3 regions of the Rhodopseudomonas sp. RCAM05734 genome follow, and region 2 is predicted to be linked to each of the others. Evidence: predicted binding sites of a transcription regulator. Region 2 holds the regulator's gene; each other region holds the start of a gene.
The links. The regulator PhoB, encoded in region 2, activates phosphate uptake and scavenging genes when phosphate is short. The targets are predictions, from matches to a motif close to TGTCATNNANCTGTCAT.
Positions count from the first base shown of each region.

Region 1 (9,790 bases), 2.0 Mb from region 2:
CTACCGAGAACGTCGGTAAGGCTCGCCGCGGCCTTGGACAGGCCGTCAATTACCGCCGCGCCGTCGCTGAGTGCACCGATAGCCTCGCGCGCGCTCGCAAAAGCGGCGTCCGATGCCGCGCGCACCTTCGCAACGGCGTCGAGCTGCACCGGCGTCGCCGCGGCTTCCTGGAACAAGGGTCCGACATAAGGCGCCCGCAAGCCCGCCATGTTCTGTCCCACCACCAGAACTGCGCCGAAGGCCTCGACGGCCCTCATGGCCTCGCTCTTGCTGGCGACGGTTCGATATTGCGGGACGAGCACCTCGGCGCCCAGAAGCACTGCCAATCCCGTGACCGCGAGCATGGAGAGCGAAAACAGACGACCGATTTGCATGGCACGTTCCTATGGTTCGTGCCGTCAAGGTATTGGCCGGAGCATAACTGTGCATTAACGGGCGGGCTGCGCGACAAACGCGAGTGGTAGCTCGATATTGGAAAATGAAAATTTTCTCAGTATGCCAAGCTACATATTGCCGCTATGTCGTCCGTCAGAAGCGGGGTGACTCGTGTTTCGAACGGCGCGGGTCCTGCTATCAATTCGCGCGCGGATGCGACGCATCAGTGAGCCGTCGACGTCGCAATCGGAGCCGCTACGCGCGGCTGCAAAGCACGATGGCTCCGGCTACGCGCCGCCGATGAGGATGCCCACCGCCAGCACGATGACGCCGCCGAGCACGATCTGGAACACCGCCTGCATGAACGGCGTGTCCATGTACTTGGCGCGGATCCAGGCGATCGCCCAGAGTTCGAAGAACACCACCACGCCGGCAATGGCCGTAGCGATCCAGAACGCGTTGGCCCAGGAGTCCGGCACAAGATACGGCATGGTGTGGCCGAGGCCGCCCACGGTAGTCATCAATCCGCAGATGCCGCCGCGCAGCCACGGCGAGCCGCGCCCGGTCATCGAGCCGTCGTCGGACAGCGCTTCGGCAAAGCCCATGCTGATGCCGGCACCGATGGAAGCGGCGAGGCCGACAAGGAAGGTCGCCCAGTTCTGGTGTGTGGCGAAGGCCGCGGCGAACAATGGCGCCAGCGTCGACACCGAGCCGTCCATCAGGCCGGCGAGCCCGGGCTGGACATATTGCAGCACGAACATCCGCCGCCTGGTGTGATCCTCTGCGCTGCGTGCGCCCGGCGTCAGGAACGTCTCCGACAGCCGCGACGCCAGCTGCTCGTGGCCCTTTTCCATCTCGGCGAGATCGCCCAGCAGCTTGCGGACATGGACGTCGGTGGTCTGCTCGGCGGCCCTGGCGTAGAATCGCTCGGCCTCGAATTCCATGGTCTCCGCTTCCTTGCGGATGGCATCGAGCGGGAGATTGCGGGTCAGCCAGATCGGGCGACGACGGATGAATCCCTTGACGTCGCCGCGGCGGATCGGCGGCAGGTTCGGCCCGAACCGTTGCTCATACATTTCCAGCAGCATGTGCCGATGGCCCTTTTCCTGCTCGGCCATCTCGCTGAAGATCTTTGCCGAATCCGGGTAGCGATCGAGCAGGTCCTCGGCGAAGCTGGAATAGATGCGGCTGTCTTCCTCCTCGCCGGAGATCGCGACCGCCAGCACCTCGCGCTCCGTCAAGTCTGAAAATGCCTTCATCTTCAATGCCTTATTTTAGATTAGAATTATTCTAATAGATATAACGACGGCCCGCGGTTTTGTCAAAACGATTGCCGCGGTGCGGCACAGGGACCACGGTCTTGCTATTCGACATGCCGCAACGATCGCTCCCGCACGCCGCCCTGCGGACACTGCCCCGGGGGACGATCGGGAGCAGCGACGGCTGATCGTCATCGCCGTCTGCGGCGCCTTCCGCCACGCGGTATCAGCGTGCCGCGTTTCGGCTTTGACGCCGCGCGACCGTCAGTTAGTTTGCCCGCAACAATGCCGGCCACTCAGGCCGGAGACAGGGAGAGCAAACGGGATGATCGACATTCATGGAGTCCGCGGGGCACTGCGGGCGGCGGCGGCCGTCATCGCCATCGGCACGGCGGGCAGCGCGCTGGCGCAAGGCACCTACCCCAATCGCGCCATCACGCTGGTACTGCCGTTTGCCGCCGGTAGCGGCACCGACACCACCACGCGCGTCATCTCGCAGCAACTCGCCCAGGCGCTCGGCGTCACCATCGTGATCGACAACAAGCCCGGCGCGAACGGGTCGATCGCCGCCAGCTATGTCGCCCGCGCGCCGGCGGACGGCTACACGCTGTTCGTCACCACCAACACCTCGCATTCGGCCAATCCCTATCTGCTCAAGACCATGAACTACGATCCGATCAAGGACTTCACCCCGATCGCCCGCACCGGCGACCTGCCCTTCATGCTGGTGATCAATCCGGAGATCCCCGCCAACTCGGTGGCCGAGCTGATCGCCTTGGCCAAGAAGGACCCGGGCAAGTACTCCTATGCGAGCGGCTCATCGTCGGCGATCGTGTCGGGCGCAACATTCGCGCGGCTCGCCGGCATCGACATGCTGCACGTTCCCTACAAGAGCTCGCCGCCCGCGCTGACCGACGTCATCGCCGGCCGCGTCAGCATGATGTTTACGGACGTGCCGACCGGACTGCCGCACGTCAACGGCAAGGCGCTGAAGGCGCTGGCGGTGACCACCAAGACTCGTTCGAAACTGTTACCCGATCTGCCGACCATGGACGAAGCGGGCGTCAAGGGCTTCGATATCACCTCGTGGCAGGGCTATCTCGGTCCGGCCAACATGCCCCGGGATATCGTGCTGAAGCTCAATACCGAGATCCGCAAGATCATCGACCGTCCGGAAATGAAGAAGGATCTCGCCGACCGCGGCATGGAGGCGTTCTCCGGACCACCGGAGGAGTTCGATGCCTTCCTGAAGGAACAGCTCGTCGTGTGGGAGAAGCTGATCAGGGAAGCCGGCATCGAGAAGCAGTAGGGACTACTGCCACAGACGGAGCGTCATCCTGAGGTGCGCGCTCTTGCGCACCTCCCGCCGAAACGCAATTGCGTTTCGGCGGGGACGACGGCTGCGCCCCCTTGCCGCAGCCTTGTCCCCCGCTGTCATTCCGCCGTCATGCATCCGTCAGCGCGCCGTAACGCGCGCGCCCCAGAACACGCAGCATGGTCACCACAAGGAGAACCACCATGCGCAAATCCCTGCTCTGTTCCGTAGCGTCGATGCTGCTGCTGTCGTCCGCGGCTCTGGCGCAAAGCGAAGGCGAATTTCCCGCCAAGCTGGCCGGCCATGCCGTGCTGCCGGCAATGTCGACCATCGATGCGCCGGCCGACGCGCCGAACGACCTCAAGACCTCCGGAAAATACACCACCGGCAAGCGCGTGGACGCGCTGGGCACCGTGATGGGCAAGTCCTTTGAGCGCGATACCGGGATTTCGCTGCCGATGAAGGGCCAGCCGCTGCAGGGGCATTCCGGCATCAAGGTGATGCCCGACGGCTCGTTCTGGGTACTGACCGACAACGGCGCCGGCTCGCGCTACAATTCAGCTGACTACATGCTGTATCTGAACCACCACAAGATCGACTGGAAGGCCGGCAAGGTCGAGCGTCAAGCCACCGTTTTCCTGCACGACCCCGACAAGAAGGTGCCGTTCCGCATCGTCCACGAGGATACCGCCAAGCGCTATCTGACCGGCGCTGATTTCGATACCGAAGGCTTCCAGATCATCGGCGACAATTTCTGGATCGGCGATGAATTCGGGCCCTACATCCTCAAGACCGACATGACCGGCAAGGTACTTGCGGTGTTCGAGACCGTGATCGACGGCAAGCCGGTGCGTTCGCCGGACCATTGGCAGGTGCAGTCGCCGGGCGCACCGGGCGCCACCTTCACCAACGTCAACCTGCGCCGCTCCAAGGGCTATGAGGGCTTCGCGTCGTCGAAGGACGGCAAGTTCATCTACGGCCTGCTCGAAGGCCCGGTGTGGGATGCCGAGAAGAAGGACTGGGAAAAGGTCGACGGCAAGGAAGCCGCGCGCATCCTCGAATTCGACGTCAAGGCCGAGAAGTTCACCGGCCGCTCCTGGCAGTATGTGTTCGAGAACAACGGCAATGCGATCGGCGACTTCAACATGATCACCGCCGACAACGGCCTGATCATCGAGCGCGACAACGGCGAAGGCACCAAGGACAAGGCCTGCGCCGACGGCAAGCGCGGCACCGACTGCTTCCCGGATCTGGCCAAGTTCAAGCGCGTGTTCAAGATCGAACTCAGCGACGCCAATGTTGGCAAGCCGGTGCGCAAGATCGGCTATATCGACCTGATGAAGATCCAGGATCCCGACAAGAAGTCGCTCAAGCCCTTGAACGACGGCGTTCTGACCTTCCCGTTCTTCACCATCGAGAACGTCGATCAGGTCGATGCCACGCATATCATCGTCGGCAACGACAACAACCTGCCGTTCTCATCGAGCCGCGAGCCCAACAAGGCCGACGACAACGAGTTCGTACTGCTCGAAGTCGGCGATTTCCTGAAGGCGAAGTAAGCTTCGCTGCTCGGCCTTGTCTCCACGAGAAAAGCCCTCCCTTGCGGGAGGGCTTTTTGCTGCGCGGGCAGGTTCGCCTGCCCCATTCCGGGAGAGCGAGCAAGTCAGCGTTACGCCGCCCGCACCTTGCTGAGGAAGTCATTGACCGCCGTGCGCAGCATGCCGGACTGGCCGTCGAGATCGCGGGCATTGGACAGCACCTGCGAGGCCGCTGCACCGGTGGCTTCGGCGGACGCGCTGACGCCGCCGATGTTGTTGCTGATCTCGTGGGCGCCGGCGGCGACCGACTGGATGCTCTGCGCGATCTCGCGCGTCGCCTTGCCCTGCTCCTCCACCGCGCCGGAGATGCGGCTGGCAATCTCGCTCATCTCGCTGATGGTGCCGGTGATGCCGGTGATCGACGCCACCGCCTCGCCGGTGGAGGCCTGCATGGCCGAGACCTGGGCCGAGATTTCCTCGGTGGCCTTCGCCGTCTGACTCGCCAGCGCCTTCACTTCGGAGGCGACCACCGCGAAGCCGCGGCCGGACTCTCCGGCACGCGCTGCCTCGATGGTGGCATTGAGCGCCAGCAGGTTAGTCTGCGAGGCGATATTGTGGATCAACTGGACGACCTCGCCGATCTTTTCGGCGCCGCGCGACAACAATTGCACGGTGGCATTGGTGCGTTCGGCATCGCTGACGGCACGGCTGGCGACCTGCGTCGACTGCGCCACCTGGCGCAGCACCTCGTTGACCGACGCCGACAGTTCCTCGGCGGCCGAGGCCACCGTACCGACATCGTCGGACGAGCGCTGCGAGGCGGCGCCGACGGTGGCGGCGCGCGAGCTGGCGTCAGACGCCGTCGCGGTCATCGACTGGGCGGTGGTCTGCATATCCGTCGCCGCGGTCGCAACCGACCGGACGATGCCGTTGACGCTGCGCTCGAACTCGTCGGCGATGCTCTGCATCGCTGCGCGGCGCTCGGCGGCCGCGCGGTTCTGGGCGTCGGCCTCGACCTGCTCGAGGCCGCGGATCCGCAGCGCATTGTCCTTGAACACCTGAACGGTCTTGGCCATGGCGCCGACCTCGTCGCCGCGCTCCACGCCGGGAATGCTCTCGTCGAGCGCGCCATTGGCGAGCCCCTCCATGCGCGCGCCAAGCTGGCCGAGCGGCGCCGTGATGCTGCGGCCGATCAGCCAGGCGATCAGCCCGGCAATGGCGCCGATGGCGACCATCGCCAAGCCAAGCGTCCACATGATGGGCTTGAGCTTGGTATCGAGGTCGTCGAGATAGGCGCCGCTGCCGACGAACATGTTCCAACCGGGAATCGGAACCGCGTAGGCCACCTTGCGCGACATCTCCTGCGAGTTGGGTTTGAGGTTTTCATAGCGGAGCGCAATTTCACCCTTGGCGGCTCCGTCGCGCAATTCGCGGATCACCCCCCGCCCATTAAGCAGCGAGTCAATCCGGTTCTGGCCGACCAGCTTGGGATCCGGCAGCGCCAGAGCCACACCTTCCATTGTATAGGCGAACAGGTAGCCCGCGCCGTTGTCATAGGTCAGCGTATTTGCGCGACTGACGAATTCCGCGATCGCCGCTTCCTGGGTAAGTTTCCCGGCGGCTACCTGCTTCTGCAACCCGATCGCCATGTTGCGTGCGGCCTCGACAAAGATCTTGGTCTGGTCGATACGCGCCGTCAGCATTTCGTTCCGCATCAGATTGGCGGCGAGAAGGCCGGCTGCGCACAGCCCCATCAAAGTCACCCCCACAAGGATGATCAGCTTGGAGGTGACGCGAAGGTTGTTGAATTGCACTGGCTATCTCCCGAACGGTCGCGGCGACGGACCTAATCCGACAGTAGCGTTCATATCCTCGCTATTGATTAGCCTGCGACTCCGTAAAAATACGGGGAATCGCAACGCGTGATTGCCACCATAAATACCTTCCCGTAACGCACGGCATTTCCGGGGAGCCGGCAGGTCAGAGGATCAGCAAGCAGCACCGGCATGGCTCACGCCGCCCGGACCTTGCCGAGGAAATCATTGACCGCCGCGCGCAGCATGCCGGACTGACCGTCCAGATCGCGGGCATTGGACAGCACCTGCGAGGCCGCGGCGCCGGTGGCTTCGGCGGCCGAACTGACGCCACCGATGTGATTGCTGATCTCGCTGGCACCGGCAGCAACCGACTGGATGCTTTGCGCTATCTCGCGCGTCGCCTTGCCCTGCTCCTCGACGGCGCCGGAGATGCGGCTGGTGATCTCGCTCATCTCGCCGATGGTGCCGGTGATCCCGGTGATCGACGCCACCGCCTCGCTGGTCGATGCCTGCATGGCCGAGACCTGGGCGGAGATTTCCTCGGTCGCCTTGGCGGTCTGGCTGGCCAGCGCCTTCACCTCGGATGCCACTACTGCAAAGCCGCGACCGGACTCGCCGGCGCGGGCCGCCTCGATGGTGGCGTTGAGGGCCAGCAGGTTGGTCTGCGAGGCGATGTTGTGAATCAGCTGCACCACTTCGCCGATCTTCTCGGCGCCGCGCGACAGCAGTTGCACGGTGGCGTTGGTCCGCTCGGCGTCGCCGACAGCGCGGCGGGCGACCTCGGTCGACTGCGCCACCTGGCGCAGCACCTCGTTGACCGATGCCGACAGTTCCTCGGCTGCGGAGGCGACCGTGCCGACGTCGTCGGACGAGCGCTGCGAGGCGGAGCCGACCGTGGCCGCGCGCGAACTGGCATCGCTTGCCGTCGCGGTCATCGATTGCGCGGTGGTCTGCATGCCGGCCGCCGCGGTCGAAACCGAGCGGACGATGCCGTTGACGCTACGCTCGAAATCGTCGGCGATGCTTTCCATCGCCGCGCGGCGTTCGGCGGCGACGCGGCCCTGCGCGTCGGCTTCGACCTGATCGAGGGCGCGGATGCGCAGCGCGTTGTCCTTGAAAACCTGCACCGTCGCCGCCATCGCGCCGATCTCGTCGCCGCGCTCCACACCGGGAATGCTCTCATCGAGCGCGCCATCGGCGAGCGACTTCATGCGCGCCCCGAGGCGGCCGAGCGGGCGGGTGATGCTGCGTCCGATAAACCAGGCGATAAGGCCGGCAACGGCGGCAATCGCGAACATTGCCAGACCGAGCGCCCAGATGATTGGCTTCAGGTGCTCGTCGAGGTCATCCAGATAGGCGCCGGTAGCAATGAACATGTTCCAGCCGGGCAGCGCCGCCGCATAGCCCATCTTGCGTGACAGAACCTGCGCGTTGGGTTTGGCAAATTCGTAGGTCAGAATGTGCCAGCCCTTGGCTGCCACGCCGTCGCGAAACTCGCGCGTCACGGCCACGCCGTTGACCAGCGTGTTGAGGCGATCGGCCCCGGATTTGAAGCCCGGCAGATGAACCACGGTGCCATCCATGGTGTAGATGAACAGATAGTTGCCGTTGTCATAGGTCATCGGCTCGATCCGGCGCACCAGCTCGGCGGTGGCGGCTTCCCGCGTCAGCTTTCCGGCGGCGACGTCCTTCTGCAGGCCGGCAGCCACGTTGCTGCCGATTTCGACGATCGACTTCAACTGTTCGGTCCGCGCCGCGAGCATCTCGCTCTTGACCATGTGGGCCGCCAGAACGCCTGCAGCACACAGGCCGATCATCGTGACCGCCACCAGAATAACCAGCTTGGTCGTGATGCGAATGTTGTTGAATTTCACGGCTATAGCTCCCTTGGCCCACACTTTCAGCAGCGCTCGGCATGACCCCTGGAAAGAATATATCAACGTAGTGTTTTCAAATGCTTACGCCCGCCGCCGATCAAAAATACCGCGACGTGGAATTCACGCAAAAAAATCCCCGCCTTTTTGGGGCGGGGATTTTCATTTTCGTCGTTGCAAAGAGTCGCCTGCGGCGACCGAAGCGCTTGCGATCCTAGAACGTCAGCGCCTTGGCCTGCTTCACCTGCGGCAGGGTCTGCACCTTCGCCAGCACATCCGCCGGCACGGCACCGTCAACCTCGACCAGGGCAATGGCGTCACCGCCCTTGCTGTTGCGGCCGAGATGGAAGGTAGCGATGTTGATCCTGGCGTCGCCGAGCAGCGAGGCGAACTGGCCGATGAAACCGGGCTTGTCCTCGTTGGTAACGTAGATCATCGACTTGCCGAATTCGGCATCGACCCGGATGCCCTTGATATCGACCAGACGCGGCTGGCCGTCGGCATAGACCGTACCGGACACCGAGCGCTCCTGCTTGTCGGTGGTCACCGTCACCGTGATCAGGCTCTCGTAGTCGCTCTGCGCGGCACGCACCACTTCGTCCACCACCATGCCGCGCTCCTTGGCGACGACGGGGGCGGAGACGACGTTGATGTCGCCGAGCATCGGGCGCAGCAGCCCGGTGAGCGCCGCCGAGGTCAGTGCCTTGATCTTCATTTCGCCGACAGCGCCTTCATAGGTGATGGTGACCTTGGCGATGCCGGTCTCGGTCGGCTGCCCGGCGAACGAGCCCAGCTTTTCGGCGAGTTCGATGAACGGCTTCAGCTTCGGCGCTTCCTCGGCGGTGATCGACGGGAAGTTGACCGCGTTCGAGATCGCGCCGGTGAGCAGATAGTCGGACATCTGCTCGGCGACCTGCAGCGCGACGTTTTCCTGCGCCTCGGTGGTGGCTGCGCCGAGATGCGGCGTGCAGATCACGTTGGGATGGCCGAACAGCACGTTAGCGGTCGCGGGCTCCTCGACGAACACGTCGAAGGCGGCGCCAGCGACATGCTTCGTGTTCAACGCATCGACCAGCGCCTGCTCGTCGACCAGACCGCCGCGGGCGCAGTTGATGATGCGCACGCCCTGCTTCATCTTGGCGATTGCTGTGGCGTCGATGATGTTCTTGGTCTTGTCGGTCAGCGGCGTGTGCAGCGTGATGAAATCGGCGCGCTTGAACAGGTCCTCAAGCTCGACCTTCTCGACGCCGAGATCCTTGGCGCGCTCCGGCGACAGGAACGGATCGAAGGCGATCACCTTCATGCGCAGGCCGAGCGCGCGGTCGGCGACGATCGAGCCGATATTGCCGCAGCCGACCACGCCCAGCGTCTTGCCGGTGATCTCCACGCCCATGAAGCGGTTCTTCTCCCACTTGCCGGCCTGGGTCGAGGCATCGGCCTGCGGGATCTCGCGCGCCAGCGCCATCATCAGCGTGATGGCGTGTTCGGCTGTGGTGATGGAATTGCCGAACGGCGTGTTCATCACGATGATGCCCTTGGCGGTCGCCGCGGGGATCTCGACATTGTCGACGCCGATGCCGGCGCGGCCGATCACTTTCAGTCGCGTCGCCTT
Region 1 covers NZ_CP199742.1:2,949,403-2,959,192, reverse strand. Annotated here, with positions in the region: gene ACUXVA_RS14075 (methyl-accepting chemotaxis protein) at 1-374, opposite strand, end outside; gene mbfA (iron exporter MbfA) at 663-1,634, opposite strand; gene ACUXVA_RS14065 (Bug family tripartite tricarboxylate transporter substrate binding protein) at 1,960-2,943, shown strand; gene ACUXVA_RS14060 (esterase-like activity of phytase family protein) at 3,153-4,508, shown strand; gene ACUXVA_RS14055 (methyl-accepting chemotaxis protein) at 4,619-6,301, opposite strand; gene ACUXVA_RS14050 (methyl-accepting chemotaxis protein) at 6,499-8,178, opposite strand; gene serA (phosphoglycerate dehydrogenase) at 8,393-9,790, opposite strand, start outside.
Region 1: the regulator PhoB is predicted to act here: its motif matches at 3,067-3,083, upstream of ACUXVA_RS14060 (esterase-like activity of phytase family protein).

Region 2 (9,790 bases):
CGCGGTGCGTGATTTCGGTCCCGGCATCGCGCCGGAACATCTGCCTCGGCTCACCGAACGGTTCTACCGGGTCGACGTCGGCGACAGCCGTGCGCAGGGCGGCACCGGGCTCGGATTATCTCTGGTGAAACATATTCTTAACCGTCATCGCGGCCGGCTTTTGATCGAAAGCGTGCCGAAGAATGGCGCCACTTTTACGGCCGCTTTTCCCCAGGTGAAGACTCCCTCTACGCCATAAATTGACGCAATTTCAAAGGGTTGGCGCTGTCATCCAACTGTCACTGAACCATCATAAAAGGTCAGTCGACCAGCCCTAAACGGGCGGCGTGAGCAAGATCGGGCGCGTCCGGCGCCTAGCTCAGCAGATGGAGACCATCATGAAATTCCTCAAGGCAATCGTCGTTGCCGGCCTGGTGGCCGCATCGACGTCGGCATTCGCTGCCGACATCACCGGTGCGGGCGCGACCTTCCCGTTCCCAATCTATTCGAAGTGGGCTGACGCCTACAAGAAAGAGACCGGCAACGGCCTCAACTACCAGTCGATCGGCTCCGGCGCCGGCATCAAGCAGATCCAGGCCAAGACCGTGACCTTCGGCGCCACCGACGCGCCGCTCAAGGCCGACGCGCTCGAGAAGGACGGCCTCGTCCAGTGGCCGATGGTGATGGGCGCGATCGTCCCCGTCGTGAACCTCGAAGGCATCAAGTCGGGCGAGCTGGTTCTGTCCGGCGAGCTGCTGGCCGACATCTATCTCGGCAAGGTCAACAAGTGGGACGACGCTGCGATCGTCAAGCTGAACCCGAAGCTGAAGCTGCCCTCGGCCGCCATCACCGTGGTTCGTCGTTCGGACGGTTCGGGCACCACCTTCAACTTCACCGATTACCTCGCCAAGGCCTCCGCCGACTGGAAGACCAAGGTCGGTTCGGGCACCGCCGTCGAATGGCCGGTTGGCGTTGGCGCCAAGGGTAATGAAGGCGTTGCCGGCAACATCAGCCAGACCAAGAACGCGATCGGCTACGTCGAATACGCTTACGCCAAGCAGAACAAGCTGACCTATGCCGCGCTGATCAACAAGGCCGGCAAGACCGTGCAGCCGACCATCGCTGCCTTCCAGGCTGCCGCGTCGAACGCCGACTGGGCCAAGGCTCCCGGCTACTACGTGATCCTCACCGACCAGCCCGGCGAAGCTTCCTGGCCGATCACTGCCGCGACCTTCATCCTGATGCACAAGACCCCCGCGGACAAGGCTGCCTCTGCCGAAGCCGTCAAGTTCTTCAAGTGGGCGTTCGAGAAGGGCGACAAGATGGCCGAAGAGCTCGACTACATCCCGATGCCCGAGCCCGTGGTCAAGCTGATCGAGAAGACCTGGTCGGCTGATATCAAGAGCTGAGCTGAACTCGACGTTCCGGGGCGCGAGCAGATTACTGCGAGCGACCCCGGAACCTCAAGATGCTCAGAACATTTCGGGCTTCCCCGCCACTCCAATCGGGGTGGCTGGGGCCTGCGCCATCCGGCTTCGCCGGCTGTCGCATCCCGGAATGACAGTTAGACTGGCGTAACAACAGACAGGGGAATGGCGTGGCAGATATGGCTGTTCAGAGTTCATCGATGGAAGCTGCTGGACCTTACGACCGCGCCAAGGCCCTGAGCGCCTTCAAGTTTGGCGATGTCGCCTTCTACTGGGCGACGCGGGCCTGCGCGATGTCGGTGCTGCTGATCCTCGGCGGCATCATCCTGTCGCTCATTGCCGGCGCCTGGCCGGCGATGAAGGAATACGGCTTTGCCTTCCTGTGGACCGCGCGCTGGGCGCCGTCCGCCGATCCGCCGGTGCTCGGCGCGCTTGGCCCGATCTACGGCACGCTGATCACCTCGGTCATTGCCATGGCGATTGCCATCCCGGTCGGCCTCGGCATCGCGATCTTCCTCACCGAGCTGTGCCCGCAGTGGCTGCGCCGCCCGATCGGCATGGCCGTCGAGCTGCTCGCCGGCATTCCCTCGATCATCTACGGCATGTGGGGCTTCTTCGTGCTCGGCCCGTTCCTGGCCAACCACGTGCAACCCTTCATGATCAACACGTTCGAAGGCGTGCCGGTCCTCGGCACCATTTTCGCCGGTCCGCCGTCCTATCTCAGCCTGTTCAACGCCGCTTTGATCCTCGCCATCATGGTGCTTCCGTTCATCACCTCGATTTCGGTGGACGTGTTCAAGACCGTGCCGCCGGTGCTCAAGGAGGCCGCCTACGGCGTCGGCTGCACCACCTGGGAAGTCGTCCGCAACGTCGTCATCCCCTACACCCGCGTCGGCGTGATCGGCGGCGTTATGCTGGCGCTCGGCCGCGCCCTCGGCGAGACCATGGCGGTGACCTTCATCATCGGCAACTCGTTCAAGATCTCCGGTTCGGTGTTCGGGCCCGGCACTACTATTTCGGCGGCGATCGCCAGCGAATTCGCCGAAAGCGACGGGTTGCATCAGTCAGGCCTGATCCTGCTTGGCCTGCTGCTGTTCGTGCTGACGTTCTTCGTGCTGTCGGGCGCGCGCCTGATGCTGATGCGGCTTGAGAAGAAGGCGGGCAACTAACATGAACCCGATTTACGCCCACCGCCGGCGGATCGACATGACGATCCGTACGCTGTGCTTCGCCGCCGCCCTGTTCGGCGTCAGCTGGCTGGCGATGATCCTGTTCACGCTGTTCACCAACGGCCTCGCCGGCATCAGCGTGCAGATCTTCACCCAGAACACGCCGCCGCCCGGCTCGACGGAAGGCGGCCTGCTCAACGCCATCGTCGGCTCGATCATCATGACGGTGATCGGCGTCGGCATCGGCGCGCCGCTCGGCCTGCTGGCCGGCACCTATCTCGCCGAATACGGCAAGAACGACCGGCTCACCGACGTGATCCGCTTCATCAACGACATCCTGCTGTCGGCGCCGTCGATCATCATCGGCCTGTTCGTCTATGGCGCGGTGGTGGTGCCGATGGGCGGCTTCTCGGCCTTCGCCGGTGCGCTGGCGCTGGCGGTGATCGTCATCCCCGTGGTGGTGCGCACCACCGAGGACATGCTCGGCCTGGTGCCCAACCCACTGCGCGAGGCGGCCTCGGCGCTCGGCCTGCCGCGCTCGCTGGTGATCCGCCGCATCGCCTATCGTGCGGCCCGCGCCGGCCTCATCACCGGCGTACTGCTGGCGACGGCCCGCGTCGCCGGCGAAACGGCACCGCTGCTGTTCACCGCGCTGAGCAACCAGTTCTTCAGCCTGGATCTCACCAAGACCATGGCCAACCTGCCTGTGACCATCAACAACTTCGTGCAAAGCCCCTACGAATACTGGAAGCAGCTCGCCTGGAGCGGCGCCCTGATCATTACCTTGACCGTACTTGCCCTGAACATTGGTGCACGCATTCTCGGCGCCGAGAGGACAACCAAATGAGTGAGCTTTCGATTTCCACCAGCGTTCCCGGCGTTGCAGTGCCGCCCTCGGCGGTGCAGGGCGACGAGCGGCCCAAGGTCAGCGTGCGCGACCTCAATTTCTATTACGGCGAGCATCACGCGCTGAAGCATATCAACCTCAACCTGATCGCCAACAAGGTCACGGCCTTCATCGGCCCGTCGGGCTGCGGCAAGTCGACCCTGCTGCGCATCTTCAACCGCATGTACGACCTCTACCCCGGCCAGCGCGCCGAGGGCCAGGTCATGCTCGACAGCCAGAACGTGCTCGACCCCAAGCTCGACCTCAATCTGCTGCGCGCCCGGGTCGGCATGGTGTTCCAGAAGCCGACCCCGTTCCCGATGACCATCTACGAGAACATCGCCTTCGGCGTGCGCCTGTACGAGAAGATCTCCAAGTCGGAGATGGACGGCCGGGTCGAGAAGGCGCTGCGCGGCGGCGCGCTGTGGAACGAGGTCAAGGACAAGCTCAACGCCTCCGGGCTCAGCCTGTCCGGCGGCCAGCAGCAGCGCCTGTGCATCGCCCGCACCATCGCGGTGCGGCCGGAAGTGATCCTCTTCGACGAGCCGTGTTCGGCGCTGGATCCGATCTCGACGGCGAAGATCGAGGAGCTGATCGACGAGATGAAGGACGAGTACACCATCGCCATCGTCACGCACAACATGCAGCAGGCCGCGCGCGTCTCCGACTCCACGGCCTTCATGTATCTCGGCGAGCTGATCGAGTTCGGTCCCACGAACAAGATCTTTACGTCGCCGACCGATCGTCGCACCCAGGATTACATCACTGGCCGTTTCGGCTGACGCGCATCGCGCGAGAGGATTGATTATGGCTTTTGAACATACGACGAAGGCATTCGACGGCGACCTGCAGGAACTGACCCGGCTCGTCGCCGAGATGGGCGGACTGGCGGAGCGCCAGATCACCGATTCCGTCGACGCGCTGGTCCGGCGCGACGTCGAACTCGGCTTGCGCGTGGTCGCCGCCGATCAGGAAATCGACCAGATGCAGCGCGACATCGAGGAGCGCGCGGTGCTGACCATTGCCCGGCGCCAGCCGATGGCGGTCGACCTGCGCGAGATCGTCGGTGCGATGCGCGTCGCCACCGACGTCGAGCGCATCGGCGACCTCGCCAAGAACATCGGCAAGCGCGTCAACGCGCTCGACAGCGATTTCCATCCGCTGAAGCTGATCCGCGGCCTCGAGCACATGACCAATCTGGTGCAGTCGCAGGTCAAGGCCGTGCTCGACGCCTATGCCGCGCACGATCTGCCCGCAGCAATGGCGGTGTGGAAGGGCGACGAGGAGATCGACGCGATCTGCACCTCGCTGTTCCGCGAGCTGCTGACCTACATGATGGAAGACCCGCGCAACATCTCGTTCTGCATCCATCTGATGTTCTGCGCCAAAAACATCGAGCGGATCGGCGATCACGCCACCAATATCGCCGAGACCGTGTTCTACATGATCGAGGGCCAGCAGATCCTCGATAAGCGCCCCAAGGGCGACATGACCAACTTCGCCACTGCTCCCGGCAATACGTAAGGTACACCGCATATGAACGCACGCATTCTGGTGGTTGAGGACGAAGAAGCGCTGACCACGCTGCTGCGTTACAACCTCGACGCCGAAGGCTATGACGTCGAGACGGTGGCGCGCGGCGATGACGCCGATACGAGGCTGAAGGAAAGCGTGCCCGACCTGGTGGTGCTGGACTGGATGCTGCCCGGCCTGTCCGGCATCGAGCTGTGCCGAAGGCTGCGGGCGCGGCCCGAGACCAAGGCGTTGCCGATCATCATGCTCACCGCGCGCGGCGAAGAGAGCGAACGCGTTCGCGGTCTCGCCACCGGCGCCGACGACTACATCGTCAAGCCGTTCTCGGTGCCGGAGCTGCTGGCGCGGGTGAAGGGGCTGTTGCGCCGTGCATCGCCCGAGCGCCTTGCCACCGTGCTGGCGTTCGGCGACATCGAACTCGACCGCGACAAGCGCCGCGTCGCGCGTTCCGGCCGACCGATCGATCTCGGTCCGACCGAATACCGGCTGCTCGAATTCTTTCTGGAGCATCCCGGCCGGGTGTTCAGCCGCGAGCAGTTGCTCGACAGCGTCTGGGGGCGCGATATCTACATCGACGAGCGCACCGTGGACGTTCACATCGGCCGCTTGCGCAAGCTGCTCAATCCCGGCGGCGAGCAGGACCCGATCCGCACCGTCCGCGGCGCCGGCTACGCGCTGGATGACCGCTTCGACAAGGCGGCGGAGTAGTTTCTTCGGAGATTTTCGGTGTTCCCCGGACGCGGTGCACTGCGCCGCGTGAGCGGCGTGGTGCGCCGCAGATCCGGGGTCCCGGTTGTTTGCTGGAAAGAAGAAATCGGGATCCCGGATCTGCGGAGCGGCATAAAGGATGCCGCACCGCGTCCGGGAAACCAGACTACCTGATCGGCTTCGGTGCCTGCCGACGGCGGTCGCTTGCCGGCTGGTAGGCGATGCGCGAGTGGTGCGCGCAATAGGGCAGGCTCTGCAGGGCCTTGCCGCCGCAGAAGTAGAATTCCGGATTGCTGGGATCGCCGATCGGCCAGTGGCAGGTCGCCTCGTTGAGCTGCAGCAGGCTCAGCCGCTGCGCCATCGGCACCACATTGTCATAGGTGACCGGATCCGGCTCGACTTCGACTTCGAAGGCGTGGGCCAGCGCGGTGTTGCCGCGGGCCACCGGACGCGTAACCCGCATCATGTGCTGGGCCGGACGCGCCTTGCGCGGACGCGGCGCCGCCGAGGTCGGGCTCTTGGCACGGCCGGACAGGCCGAGGCGGTGGACTTTGCCGATAACCGCGTTGCGCGTCACATTGCCGAGCTCTGCGGCGATCTGGCTGGCCGACAGGCCGCCTTCCCAGAGCTTCTTCAGTTGCTCGACGCGATCGTCGGTCCAGGTTATTACCGTCATCGCACTCTTCCCTTCGTGTCGCGCCGGCCGATGTCAGGCAGCGCAGCGACTCCAGCGTCACAAAAATCCCTGCAGTCCGAATCCCTTAGCGCTCGCCGGGCGCAAAAATTGCGACCGGACGTTTACGCCGAACACTGGACCGTAGTGGAACACAATCGCGCACGATATGTCGTACCCGATAGATCAGAAGCTACAATATGCCGTGACTCTGGCGCAAGAGTCAGGCATCGCGCGTCCACATCCTTGTGCTTGCAAAACAGAGAAATCGGTTTTTTGTGCGATTCTGTCATCAGGGAAACGCACCCGGACTCCAATAGTTGCCTCGATCGTCGGGGCCGTCACCGGAATACTACGGGGTTTCCGCGGTGCGCCGAGGTTGACAGCCACCGCCGTCACCATAGAATAATGCCCACGTGCCGCCTGGAAAGGCGGCACGTTTCGTTTCCGGGGTAGGTTGTCCGATCTCGCACAGGCGCGTTCGCCCAGTCACCCGAAGTTCCGATCGGATTGGTTATGACCAAGAGCGCAAGCACGTCTCATTTGCTGCCGGTATTTGCCAGGGCGGATCTCGCCTTCACCTCGGGCGAGGGCGTCTGGCTGACCGCGATCAACGGCGAGCGCTATCTCGACTTCACCAGCGGCGTCGCGGTGAATTCGCTCGGTCACTGCCATCCGCATCTGGTCGCCGCCCTGCAGGAGCAGGCCACCAAGCTCTGGCACATGTCGAACCTGTTCAAGAGCCCGGACGGCGAGCGTCTCGCCGCGCGTCTGTGCGAAGAGAGCTTTTCCGACTACGTGTTCTTCGCCAATTCCGGCGCCGAGGCGATGGAATGCGCGATCAAGATGGCGCGCCACTATCATTTCTCCAAGGGCCAGCCCGAGCGAACCCGCATCATCACGTTTGAAGGCGCGTTCCACGGCCGTACCCTCGGAACGCTCGCCGCCACCGGCGCTGCAAAATATCTCGAAGGCTACGGCAAGCCGCTCGAGGGTTTCGACCAGATGCCGTTCGGCGACATCGAGGCCGTCAAGAAGGCCGTCGGTCCCAACACCGCCGCCATCCTGATCGAGCCGCTGCAAGGCGAAGGTGGCGTCCGCGCGCCGTCGCATGCGTTCGTCCGGGCATTGCGCGAGCTTTGCGACGAGAGCGGCATCCTGCTGATCTTCGACGAGGTGCAGACCGGCATGGGCCGCACCGGGTCGCTGTTCGCCCATCAGCGATTTGGCGTCACGCCGGACATCATGTCGCTGGCCAAGGCGCTCGGCGGCGGCTTTCCGATCGGCGCCTGCCTGGCCACCGCGGAAGCTGCGGCCGGCATGGCACCGGGCTCACACGGCTCCACCTTCGGCGGCAATCCGCTGGCGGTGGCTGCGGCCAATGCGGTGATGGACGTGATGCTGAAGCCGGGCTTCTTCGATCATGTCAACCGGATGTCGCTGCTGTTCAAGCAGAAGCTGGCGTCGGCGGTCGATAGCTTCCCCTCGGTGATTTCCGAAGTGCGCGGCGAAGGCCTGCTCATCGGCCTCAAGGCGGTGGTGCCGTCGGGCGATCTGGTGGCAGCTTTGCGTGACGCAAAACTGCTGACGGTCGGCGCCGGCGAAAACGTGGTGCGCTTCCTGCCGCCGCTGATCGTCAACGAGGCTGAAATCGAGGAGGCCATCCAGCGCCTCGAGACCGCCTGTGTCGCGCTGTCACCGTCTGCCGCGCAGCAGCAGGGAGCCGCGTCATGACCAAAGCGCTGCGGCATTTCCTCGACCTCAACGAGGTGCCCACCACGGAACTGCGAAAGATTCTCGATGCCAGCGTTGCCATCAAGGCGAAGCTGAAGAGCAGCGACAAGCGTGACCGGCCGCTCGAGAACAAGACCCTGGCGATGATCTTCGAGAAGCCCTCGACCCGCACCCGTGTGTCGTTCGAGGTCGGCATGCGTCAGCTCGGCGGCGAGGTGGTGATGCTGACCGGCGCGGAAATGCAGCTCGGCCGCGGCGAGACCATCGCCGACACCGCGCGCGTGCTGTCGCGCTTCGTCGACATCATCATGATCCGCATCCTCAGCCATGACTCGCTGCTTGAGTTGGCCGAATTTGCCACCGTGCCGGTGATCAACGGCCTGACCCGGAAGTCGCACCCCTGCCAGGTGATGGCCGACGTCATGACCTTCGAGGAGCATCGCGGGCCGATCAAGGGCCGCACCATCGCCTGGACCGGCGACGACAACAACGTGCTGATGTCGTGGGCGCACGCGGCGGAGCGCTTCCAGTTCAGGCTCAACGTGGCGACGCCGCCGGAGCTCGCGCCGAAGAAGCCGTTCCGCGACTGGATCAAGGCGACCAACGCGCCGATCGTGCTCGGCACCGATCCCGACGCCGCGGTGCGCGACGCCGACTGCGTGGTCACCGACACCTGGTTCTCGATGGGCGACAAGGACGGCGAGACCCGCCACAACCTGCTGAAGCCCTACCAGGTCAATGCACGGCTGATGGGCCTGGCGAAGCCCGATGCCATCTTCATGCACTGCTTACCGGCGCATCGCGGCGACGAGGTCACCGACGAGGTGATCGACGGCCCGCAGTCGGTGGTGTTCGACGAAGCCGAAAACCGCCTCCACGCCCAGAAGGGCATCCTGGCCTGGTGCCTCAACGCGGTGGCGTAAGGCGAAGCTACAGCCGATCTAGTTGTTTGCCGGTGCGGTTCTATCGTCCCCTCTCCCCCGCGCGCGGCGCAGCCGCGCGAAGGTGGGAGAGGGTGGCATAGGCGGCCTTCGGCCGCCGTTTTTCGAAATAACGCCGATGCGAAGCATCGGCTATACGAAGTCCGCGACGGGAGAGGGGGCGACGCCGCACACTCTGCAGAAGCGGCCCCCTCTCCCGGCCGCGCTGGCGCGCGTCCACCCTCTCCCGCCTGCGCAGCTGCGCTGCTTGGGGGAGAGGGGAAGGAAGAGACGCGCCACTTTTTCCCGCCGCAAAACCTTTCGATCCGGCCCCATCGCCCCCAAATAGGCTCCATGACCTCACAATCCCCCGAATCCCGAATCCTCGTTGATCCCCCCGTCCGAGCGCCTTCCGCGGTGCCGATCGATGACGCGGTGCTGCCGTTCGAGGTGTCGCCGCTCGATCTGCGCGGCCGGCTGACCAGGCTCGGCCCCGCGCTCGACGAGTTGCTCGACAAGCACGATTACCCCGCACCGGTCGCAAAGCTGCTCGGCGAGGCGATCGTGCTGACCACGCTGCTTGGTTCCGCACTGAAATTCGACGGCCGCTTCATCCTGCAGACCCAGACCGATGGTCCGGTGTCGCTGATGATCGTCGACTTCCAGGCGCCGGATCGCATCCGCGCCTATGCGCGCTTCGATGCCGAGAAACTGGTGCCCGGCCTCACCACCGGGCAATTGCTCGGTAAAGGCCACATGGC
Region 2 covers NZ_CP199742.1:949,320-959,109, reverse strand. Annotated here, with positions in the region: gene ACUXVA_RS04715 (ATP-binding protein) at 1-238, shown strand, start outside; gene pstS (phosphate ABC transporter substrate-binding protein PstS) at 378-1,388, shown strand; gene pstC (phosphate ABC transporter permease subunit PstC) at 1,577-2,575, shown strand; gene pstA (phosphate ABC transporter permease PstA) at 2,577-3,422, shown strand; gene pstB (phosphate ABC transporter ATP-binding protein PstB) at 3,419-4,243, shown strand; gene phoU (phosphate signaling complex protein PhoU) at 4,269-4,985, shown strand; gene phoB (phosphate regulon transcriptional regulator PhoB) at 4,998-5,702, shown strand; gene ACUXVA_RS04680 (GcrA family cell cycle regulator) at 5,869-6,378, opposite strand; gene ACUXVA_RS04675 (aspartate aminotransferase family protein) at 6,892-8,109, shown strand; gene argF (ornithine carbamoyltransferase) at 8,106-9,032, shown strand; gene ACUXVA_RS04665 (Hsp33 family molecular chaperone) at 9,384-9,790, shown strand, end outside.

Region 3 (9,790 bases), 820 kb from region 2:
CGGCACCTGATCGGCACGGGAGATGGTGCGCTCCACCAACTGATCGAACGCCTCGAAACTCAGCCCGGTGCGCTCCGCCATGCGGATGCGCTTTTCCGGCTTCTTCGGATTGTGCACGGCGGTGGTGATGTGGTCGTTGAACGCCAGCAGGTCGATGCGGCCGTCGGCGAGCCACGCCTTGATCTCGTCCTCGGCGTCGAGGTTGTAGGTCTCCTGCCGCAGGTGAAAGCGCGTGTCGGCGGCAAGCTGCGGCCTCAGCGCCTCGATGGCCTCGAGCAGGCCGCGCGCATTGTCGATGCTGCGCAGGCCCGGTTCCCACGAGCAGGTCGTGCCATGGAATACGGTGGTGATGCCATTGGCGATCACCTGGCGGTCGCTGTCGATCAGCGCCACGTCGATGGGGAAGTCGACGCCCGGGCGCGGCATCATCTGGCGCTCGAAGGCATCGCCGTGAATGTCGACGATCCCCGGCAGCACCAGCAGGTCGGCGGCATCGATGGTGAGCGCGGCGCGGCCGGAATGGGAGTCGACGGACGCAATGTCGCTGCCTGCGACCTGCAGCGAGGTCTCGGCGATCTCGCCGTCGACGAGCGTGCGGCCGCCTTCAATGAGGATGTCGATCATGTGGATATCAGTTGCTCTGCAGGAAGCGATAGGGTGGGCGAGGATTGAGCTTCATATTTGCCGACAAAATCCTCCACGGCAAGGTGGCGGAAGTCCGGCAAGGCCTGGCGCAGCGTTTCGTGGTCCCAGTCCCACCACGCCAGTGCGACGAGCCGCTCGGCAATGCCGTCGGCGAAGCGCGGGCGGATGGTGCGGGCAGGATTGCCGCCGACGATGCTGTAGGGGGGCACGTCCTTGGTGACGATGGCGCCGGCGGCGATCACCGCGCCGGTGCCGATGTTGCGGCCGGGCAGGATGACTGCACCGTGGCCGATCCAGACGTCGTGGCCGATGGTCACGTGATGCGAACGTCGCCAGTTGAAGAAATCGGCGTCGTCGCTCTCGCCGGCAAAGTAGGCGCTGGAGCGATAGGTGAAGTGCGACTGGGTCGCGCGGTGCATCGGATGATTGCCGGGATTGATCCGGGTCATCGCCGCGATCGAGCAGAACTTTCCGATCGTGGTGTAGGTGATCTGGGAATCGTTCACGACGTAGGAGTAATCGCCGAGCGCGACTTCCTGCAGGATGGTGCGGGCTCCGACCTCGCAATAGGCGCCGATGCTGACATCGCGCAACGTGGCGCTGGGATCGACGAAGGGTTCGGTTGAAAGCATCTTGCCGGCCATGAGAAGTCCCGTGGATCACGGCTGCGTTGCGCCTCCGCCTGCGCTCCTCTTCAATCGCTTCCGTGACGGCGTCATGACGCGTGCGTGACGGCCGCACAGATATCCCGGCGTTTGCGACGCGTCGACCTGTGCAGTTCCGGGCGCGTGTCACATCACTGTAAAGGGCAGGCGTTAGCGGTGTGTCATCGATGATGACTGGAGTTTCGCATGCTGGTGGTGGAAGGGTTGACGTGCCGGTTCGGCACCAAGGCAGCCGTGGACAACGCGTCGTTCTCCATTCCGCCCGGGAGCTTCGTCGGCGTGATCGGCCGCTCCGGCGCCGGCAAGTCGACGCTGCTGCGGATGATCAACCGGCTCGCGGATTCCACCGAAGGCCGCATCCTCTATGAGGGCGAGAACGTCACGGCGCTTCGCGGCAAGGAATTGCGGCAGTGGCGCGCGCGTTCGGCGATGATCTTCCAGCAGTTCAACCTGGTCGGTCGGCTCGACGTGCTGACCAACGTGCTGATGGGCCGCCTTGCGGCGACGCCGTCATGGCGCTCGCTGACCCAGATCTGGTCCGAGAAGGATCGCGCACTGGCGATGTCGGCGCTGGAGCAGTTCGACATGGCGCAGCCGGCATCGCAGCGCGCCGATCAATTGTCCGGCGGCCAGCAGCAGCGCGTGGCGATCGCCCGCGCGTTGGTGCAGGACCCCGACATCATCCTCGCCGACGAGCCGATCGCCTCATTGGATCCGCGCAACACCCGCATCGTGATGGATGCGCTGCTGCGCATCAACAAGCATTTCGGCATCACCGTGATCGTCAACCTGCACTCGCTGGATCTGGCGCGCAGCTATTGCGACCGGCTGATCGGCATGTCGGCCGGCCGCGTGGTGTTCGACGGCGCGCCCGCGGCGCTGACCGAGCACGTCGCGCGCGAGCTGTACGATCTCGAGGCCGACGAGGTGATGGGCACGGCGTCGGGGCACGTTCCCGCCGACACAAGAATTCCGGCCTTCGGCACGGCCGCCGTGGCTTGAGCAAGACGTTTCGTACGTGGGCGGCCTGCAGTCGCGCAGCCGCTCTTCCCACCATGACAAAAACAGGTGATCCGATGATCAATCGTCGCACGATTTTGCTCAGCGCCGCGGCGCTGGCCCTCACTGTCTCCGCCGCTTCGGCGCAGGACTGGAAGACCAAATATCCGGAACTCACCTTTGCAGTGGTTCCCGCCGAGAATGCTTCCGGCGTGACCGAGCGCTGGTCGCCGTTCGCCGCTTACCTGTCCAAGGAACTGGGCGTGAAGGTCAATCTGCGCATCGCCAACGATTATGCTGCGGTGATCGAGGGCCAGCGCTCCGGCAACATCCAGCTCGCGAGCTACGGTTCGGCCTCGTTCGCGCGTGCGCGCCTCACCGGCGTCAAGACCGACGCCTTCGCCAATGACATCAACATCGACGGCTCGACCGGCTACTACTCGGTGTTCTTCGTCAAGGCGAGCAGCCCCTACAAGACCGTCGACAATCTGAAGGGCAAGAACCTCGGCCTGGTCGATCCCAACTCGACTTCGGGCAACAACGTGCCGCGCTTCGAGCTCGACAAGATGGGCATCTCCGATGCCGACACCTATTTCAGCAAGGTGGTGTTCACCGGCAGCCACGAGAACGCGCTGCTGGCGCTGTCGCAGGGCACCGTCGATGTCGCCGCCAACCAGTGGACCAACGACAACGACTCGACGCTGCAGCAGATGCTCACCAAGGGCATGCTGAAGAACAGCGACGGTTCGGCGATGAAGAAGGAAGACTTCCGCATCATCCACAAGTCGGCGCCGATCATCAACGGTCCCTATGCCTACAGCTCGGACCTGCCGGACGACCTGAAGGCGGCGATCGCCAAGGCTTTCATGGACGCGCCGACCAAGGACAAGGCCGCCTTCGACAAGCTCTCGGATGGCCAGAAGAAGGGCTTCCATCCCGCCACCACCAAGGATTGGGATGCAACGGTCGAGCTGATCAAGTTCGTCGACAACCTGCGCAAGAAGAAGGCGTCCTGATCGTCAGGCATATGAACGGAGCCGGGTCCTTTTGACCCGGCTCCATATTTTTTGAGATTCGCTGAGATCCGCCAGACATGTCCGCCGCCGTTTCCATCCTGCCGGGCCCGCAGCTCGCTGCCTTGAACGATGCCTACCGCAAGGCGGTGGCGCGCAAGCGGATGCGTATGGCGGTCGCCGCGGCCGTCTTCGCAGCAGCGCTGTTCGCGGCCAGCGTCGGTGCAGAAGTCAATCTGCGTACGCTGTTCACCTATATCGGCAACTTCGTCAGCTATTTCGATCGCATTCTGACGCTGGAAAGCGGCGCGCGGGTGTGGACCGACGTCCCCGAATGGTTCTGGGGCTGGAACAAATGGCTGTGGCTGCTCGGCGAAACCATCCTGATCAGCTATGTCGGGACGTTGAGCGGTGCGATCCTCGGTTTCGGGCTGAGCTTCGTGGCGGCGGAGAATACCTCGCCGTCGGTCTGGCTGCGTTTCGTGGTGCGGCGCTTCATGGAATTCTGCCGCACCGTGCCGGATATCGTGTTCGCGCTGATCTTCGTCATCGCCTTCGGTCTCGGTCCGATGGCCGGCGTGCTGGCCATCGCGATCCACTGCGTCGGCGCGCTCGGCAAGCAATATTCCGAGATGGTCGAGAACATCGACATGAAGCCGGTGGAAGGCGTGCGCGCGACCGGCGGGGGCTGGGTCGCCTGCATGCGCTTCGCCGTGCTGCCGCAGGTCACCGCGGGCTTTGCCAGCTATTCGCTGCTGCGCTTCGAGATCAATGTGCGCGGCGCCTCGGTGATGGGGTTTGTCGGCGCCGGCGGCATCGGCCAGGAACTCATCGTCGCGATCCGCAAGTTCTACTATTCGGATGTCAGCGCGATTCTGGTGCTGATCATTCTCACCGTCTTCGTCATCGATATCGGCACCGGCTGGGCGCGCCAGCGATTGTTCGGCCAGGACGGGCGCAAATGACCATGTCATCCGAGCCCAACGACCATCCCGATCTGGCAGGCCTGCGCGCCCGCTATCCGGCGATCTTCTTCCGGCCGCTGTCGTCGCGTCTCGCGGCGCCGCTGCTTCTGCTGGGGGCGGCGGCGCTGCTTGTGGTCGGTCTCTACCTGCTGGAATTCTCGCCGGCACGAATGCTGGCGGGGTTGCATCAGCTGGTCTGGATCACCCTGATGATGTTCCCGCCCAATCCCGGATCGTCGCTGCCGACCTATCTGGCGGCGATGGGTGAGACCTTGTCCATTGCCTTGCTCGGCACGGTCCTCGCGGCGCTCTTCGCTCTGCCGGTCAGCCTGCTGGCGGCGCGCAACATCGTGCCGTCGGCGATCTTCCGGTCGCCGATCCGTCGCTTCCTCGATACGATCCGCGGCGTCGATACGCTGATCTGGGCGCTGGTCTGGATCAATGTCGTGGGCCTCGGCCCGTTCGCCGGGGTGCTGGCGATTGCGGTGTCGGACTTCGGCGCATTCGGCAAACTGTTCTCCGAGGCGATCGAGGGCGCCGACAAAAAGCAGGTCGAGGGCGTCCGTGCCTCCGGCGGCAATGCCCTGCACGAGATCCGCTTCGGTCTGCTGCCGCAGGTGCTGCCGGTGATCGCGGGCCAGGTGCTGTACTTCATCGAATCCAATACCCGCTCGGCGACCATCATCGGCATCGTCGGCGCCGGCGGCATCGGCTTGCAACTGGCGGAGCAGATCCGCACGCTGGAATGGCAGAACGTGTCGTTCCTGATCCTGATGATCCTGGTGGCGGTGGCTGCCATCGACTTCATATCGAGCCGGCTGCGCTTCGCCATCATCGGGCGACGGGCTGTGGCGTGACGGCAGTCGCGTGTCCCGGACGCGCTGCGGCATTCTTCATGCCGCTGCGCAGATCCGGGATCCAGGTTTCTTCAGGTGTACCAAGGCCCCGGATCAGCAGCGCACCACGTCGCAAGTGCGACGCGTTGCGCAGCATCCGGGGCACGAGATAGAACTACCCGTTTTCCACAACGAACTCGACGCGCTCGGCGACGAAGCGCGAGCGTGAGAACTTCAGCGGTGTGCCGTCGATGCCAACGTCGGTGCTGTCGACGATCAGCACCGGGCGGCCCAGCGCGATGTCGAGACGTGCCGCATCGGTGGCATTGGCGATGGCCGCGGTGATACGGGTCGACAGCCGGCGGTAGTCCGTGATGCCGTAATGCGCCAGTAATTTTGTGGTGGAGTTCAGGCGCTCGTAGACCGCTGCGGCGTCGGCAAAGCGGTCGGCGGGAAACCAGGTGGTGCCGATGCAGATCGGCGTCTTGTCGGCAAACCGCAGCGCCTCGATCCGCACCAGCGGCGCGCCGGTCTTCAGGCGAAGCTGTTTGGCGATGTCCCGCGTTGCCGGTTCGGTGCCGGATTCGATCAGCCGGCCGTCCGGCTCGCGACCGCCGGCGCCGACGATCTCCGAAAACCGCGTGCGCGAACGCAGCGGATAGGTCAGCTTCGGCGCTTCCACATAGGTGCCGCTGCCGCGCTCGGCGCGCACAAATCCGCGTTCCGCCAGCGTCGCCAGCGCGCGGCGCACGGTGTGGCGGTTGACGCGGTAAATCTCCGCGATTTCGGTTTCGCCCGGCAGCTTGTCGCCGGATGCGTAGGTGCCGTCGGCGATGCCGCGCTCGATACCGTCGGCGACCTGCCGCCACAGCGCCACGCCTGTGTCCTGCATGCTCATGTTGGCGATCTACACGCAGCGCTGCGTCCGACGCCAGAAAAAAGTGCAGATGTCATGAAAAGGTCATGGCATCTCCGTATGAAGTTGTCTATTAACATAGACAACTTCACGCAGGCAATCGGACCCCATGACCAGCGCCGACACAGACGATCTCACGACGCGGCGGCAGGCCGCCATGGCCGTGCTCGCTCACGTCGCGGCCGACGATATCGCCGGGCATCTGGTCGGCATTGCCGTCCCTGCCCATGAAAACCTGCGCGAGCCGGAAAACGGGCTGGTGATGTTGCGCGGCCGTGCCGGCGGCGACGGCGCCCCCTTCAATCTCGGCGAGGCCACGGTATCGCGCGCAGCGGTGCGGCTCGCCAGCGGCGAGGTCGGGATCGGCTACACGCTCGGTCGGGATCGCGACAAGGCAGGGCTGATTGCCCTGTGTGACGCGCTGATCCAGACGGCCGACCATGCCGCGGCCATCGAGGCACAGGTTCTCGCGCCGTTGCGCGCGCGGATCGATGCCGAGCGTCGTCGCAAGACGGCCGAGACCGCGGCGACGCGGGTCGATTTCTACACGCTGGTACGCGGGGAGAGCTGATCATGACAACGGTTGCAGAAATGCCGGCGGGATTCGCCAACAAGGTTCTGTCGGCGCAATCGACCTTCCGCTCGGTGATGGACGCCATGGCGCGGCCCGGCAGCGTGCAGCGCATCGCGGCACCCTCCGGCGTGCCCAGCCCGATGATGCGCGGGACCGCGGCGATTGCGCTGACGCTGTTCGATCAGGATACCCCGGTCTGGCTCGACGCCGCGATGGCGACGGCCCCCGACGCCGGCAAATGGATCAGGTTTCATTGCAGCGCGCCGATGGTCGCCGATTCCGGCATCGCGGATTTTGCCGTGATTGGAAATCCCGCCCTGTTGCAGGGGCTCGATTGCTTCGCGCTTGGCAGTGGCGAATATCCCGATCGCTCGACCACGCTGATCGTGCAGGTGGAGAGCCTGACGCATGGGTCGGCCATCGAGCTGTCCGGTCCCGGCATCGACGGCACGACGCTGCTCCGCGCGACGATCGGCGTTCCCGATTTGCTCGAGCAACTGGCCGTCAATCACACGCTGTTTCCGCGCGGCGTCGACCTCATTCTGGTGGCTGACGACGCCATCGTCGCGATCCCGCGCACCACGCGCCTTGTCGCGAAGGAGGGCTGACCATGTATGTAGCCGTCAAGGGTGGCGAACGCGCCATCGAGAACGCACACCGTCTGCTGGCCCATGAGCGCCGCGGCGATCGTGATGTGCCGGAAGTGTCGCTGGACCAGATCTCCGAACAGCTCAGCCTTGGCGTCGATCGCGTCATGACCGAAGGTTCGCTGTATGATCGCGAGCTGGCGGCGCTGGCCATCAAGCAGGCGCGCGGCGACATGATCGAGGCGATCTTCCTGCTGCGCGCCTTCCGCGCCACGCTGCCGCGCTTCGGCGCCAGCGAGCCGGTGGACACCGGGCAGATGCAGGTGCGGCGGCGGGTCTCGGCGACCTTCAAGGACATTCCCGGCGGCCAGATCCTCGGCCCGACCTTCGACTACACCCATCGCCTGCTCGATCCGTCGCTGCTCGGCACATCTGCCGCGCCGGAAGCGCCGGAAGCGCCGGCAGCCGCGGACGAGGCGCCGGTGGCCATGCCGCGGGTGACCGACATCCTCGGTCGCGACGGATTGATCGAAGCCTCGCAGCAGGCCGAGCTGGACGCGCCGGTCGGTGATCTCACCCGAGACGCCCTGAAGTTTCCCGCCGAGCGCGATTTGCGGCTGCAGAATCTGGCGCGGGCCGACGAGGGTTTTCTGCTGGCCATGGGCTATTCCACCCAGCGCGGCTATGGCCGCAACCATCCCTTCGTCGGCGAGATCCGGCTCGGCGAGGTCGAGGTCGAGTTCATGGCGGAGGATGCCGGCTTCGTGGTGCCGCTCGGTGCCATCACCGTGACCGAATGCCAGATGGTCACCCAGTTCAAGGGCTCCGATACCCAGGCGCCTTGCTTCACCCGCGGCTATGGCCTCGCCTTCGGTCAGTCCGAACGCAAGACCATGTCGATGGCGCTGGTGGACCGTGCGCTGCGCGCCCGCGAACTCGGCGAGGACGTCGGCGCGCCGGCGCAGGACGAGGAATTCGTGATGTCGCATTCCGACAATGTGCAGGCCACCGGCTTCGTCGAACATCTCAAGCTGCCGCACTACGTCGACTTCCAGTCCGAACTCGGCCTGCTGCGCAAGCTGCGCAAGGAATTCGAACAGGCCAATGCCGCGCCAGACGCCATGAAGGAGGCCGCGGAATGAACGCGCCGACATACAATTTTGCCTATCTGGACGAGCAGACCAAGCGGATGATCCGCCGCGCCATCCTCAAGGCGATCGCCATCCCCGGCTATCAGGTGCCGTTCGCGTCTCGCGAAATGCCGATGCCCTATGGCTGGGGCACCGGCGGCGTGCAGGTGACCGCGGCAATCCTCGGGCCGGACGACCGGCTCAAGGTGATCGACCAGGGCTCCGACGACACCACCAATGCGATCTCGATCCGAAAATTCTTCGAGAAGACCGCGGGCGTCGCGACCACCACCAGCACCATCGATGCGACGGTGATCCAGACCCGGCACCGTATTCCGGAAGCGCCGCTGCATGAGAAACAGGTGCTGGTCTATCAGGTGCCGATTCCGGAGCCGCTGCGCTATCTCGAGCCGCGCGAGACCGAGACGCGGCGCATGCACGCGCTGGAAGAATACGGCCTGATGCACGTCAAGCTGTACGAGGACATCGCGCGCTTCGGTCACATCGCCACCGCCTATGCCTATCCGGTCAAGGTCAATGCGCGTTATGTGATGGACCCGTCGCCGACGCCGAAATTCGACAACCCGAAGATGGACAACTGCCCGGCGCTGCAATTGTTTGGCGCCGGCCGCGAGAAGCGCATCTACGCCGTCCCGCCGCATACCTCGGTGGTGTCGCTCGATTTCGAGGACCATCCGTTCACGCGCTATCGTCACGACGCGCCTTGCGCATTGTGCGGCGCCGACGATTCCTATCTCGACGAGATCGTCACCGACGACAAGGGCGGCCGCATGTTCGTCTGTTCCGACACCGACTTCTGCGAGACCCGCCAAGCCGAAGGCCATCGCGGCAGCGAGAATGCGGATCTGCCCGGGGAGAAAGCCCATGTTTGAGATCGCCAAGCCGCCGCGCGACGACGACCAGACGCTGCTGGTCGCCGACGGCCTGTCCAAATCCTTCGGCCGGCTGCAGGCCTGCCGCGACGTGTCGTTTTCGCTGTATCCGGGCGAAGTGCTGGCGATCGTCGGCGAGTCCGGCTCGGGCAAGTCGACGCTGCTGCAACTCCTGTCGGCGCAGATGGCGCCCAATGCCGGCAGCGTGTCGTACCGCATGCGCGACGGCGTGCTGCGCGATCTCGCGGCGCTCGGCGAGGCCGAACGTCGCTTCCTGTTCCGCACCGACTGGGGTTTCGTGCATCAGGATGCGGCCATGGGCCTGCGCATGGGCGTCTCCGCCGGCGCCAATGTCGGCGAACGGCTGATGGCGGTCGGTCACAACCATTACGGCAAGATCCGGCAGACGGCCGCATCCTGGCTGGAGCGCGTGGAGATTTCCACCGACCGCATCGACGACGCGCCGAAAACCTATTCCGGCGGCATGCGGCAGCGGCTGCAGATCGCCCGCAACCTCGTGACCGAGCCGCGGCTGGTGTTCATGGACGAGCCGACCGGGGGACTCGA
Region 3 covers NZ_CP199742.1:124,546-134,335, reverse strand. Annotated here, with positions in the region: gene ACUXVA_RS00700 (alpha-D-ribose 1-methylphosphonate 5-triphosphate diphosphatase) at 1-624, opposite strand, end outside; gene ACUXVA_RS00695 (transferase hexapeptide repeat family protein) at 621-1,289, opposite strand; gene phnC (phosphonate ABC transporter ATP-binding protein) at 1,497-2,312, shown strand; gene phnD (phosphonate ABC transporter substrate-binding protein) at 2,387-3,325, shown strand; gene phnE (phosphonate ABC transporter, permease protein PhnE) at 3,403-4,287, shown strand; gene phnE (phosphonate ABC transporter, permease protein PhnE) at 4,290-5,144, shown strand; gene phnF (phosphonate metabolism transcriptional regulator PhnF) at 5,299-6,021, opposite strand; gene phnG (phosphonate C-P lyase system protein PhnG) at 6,149-6,610, shown strand; gene phnH (phosphonate C-P lyase system protein PhnH) at 6,613-7,221, shown strand; gene ACUXVA_RS00655 (carbon-phosphorus lyase complex subunit PhnI) at 7,224-8,342, shown strand; gene ACUXVA_RS00650 (alpha-D-ribose 1-methylphosphonate 5-phosphate C-P-lyase PhnJ) at 8,339-9,223, shown strand; gene phnK (phosphonate C-P lyase system protein PhnK) at 9,216-9,790, shown strand, end outside.
Region 3: the regulator PhoB is predicted to act here: its motif matches at 6,072-6,088, upstream of phnG (phosphonate C-P lyase system protein PhnG).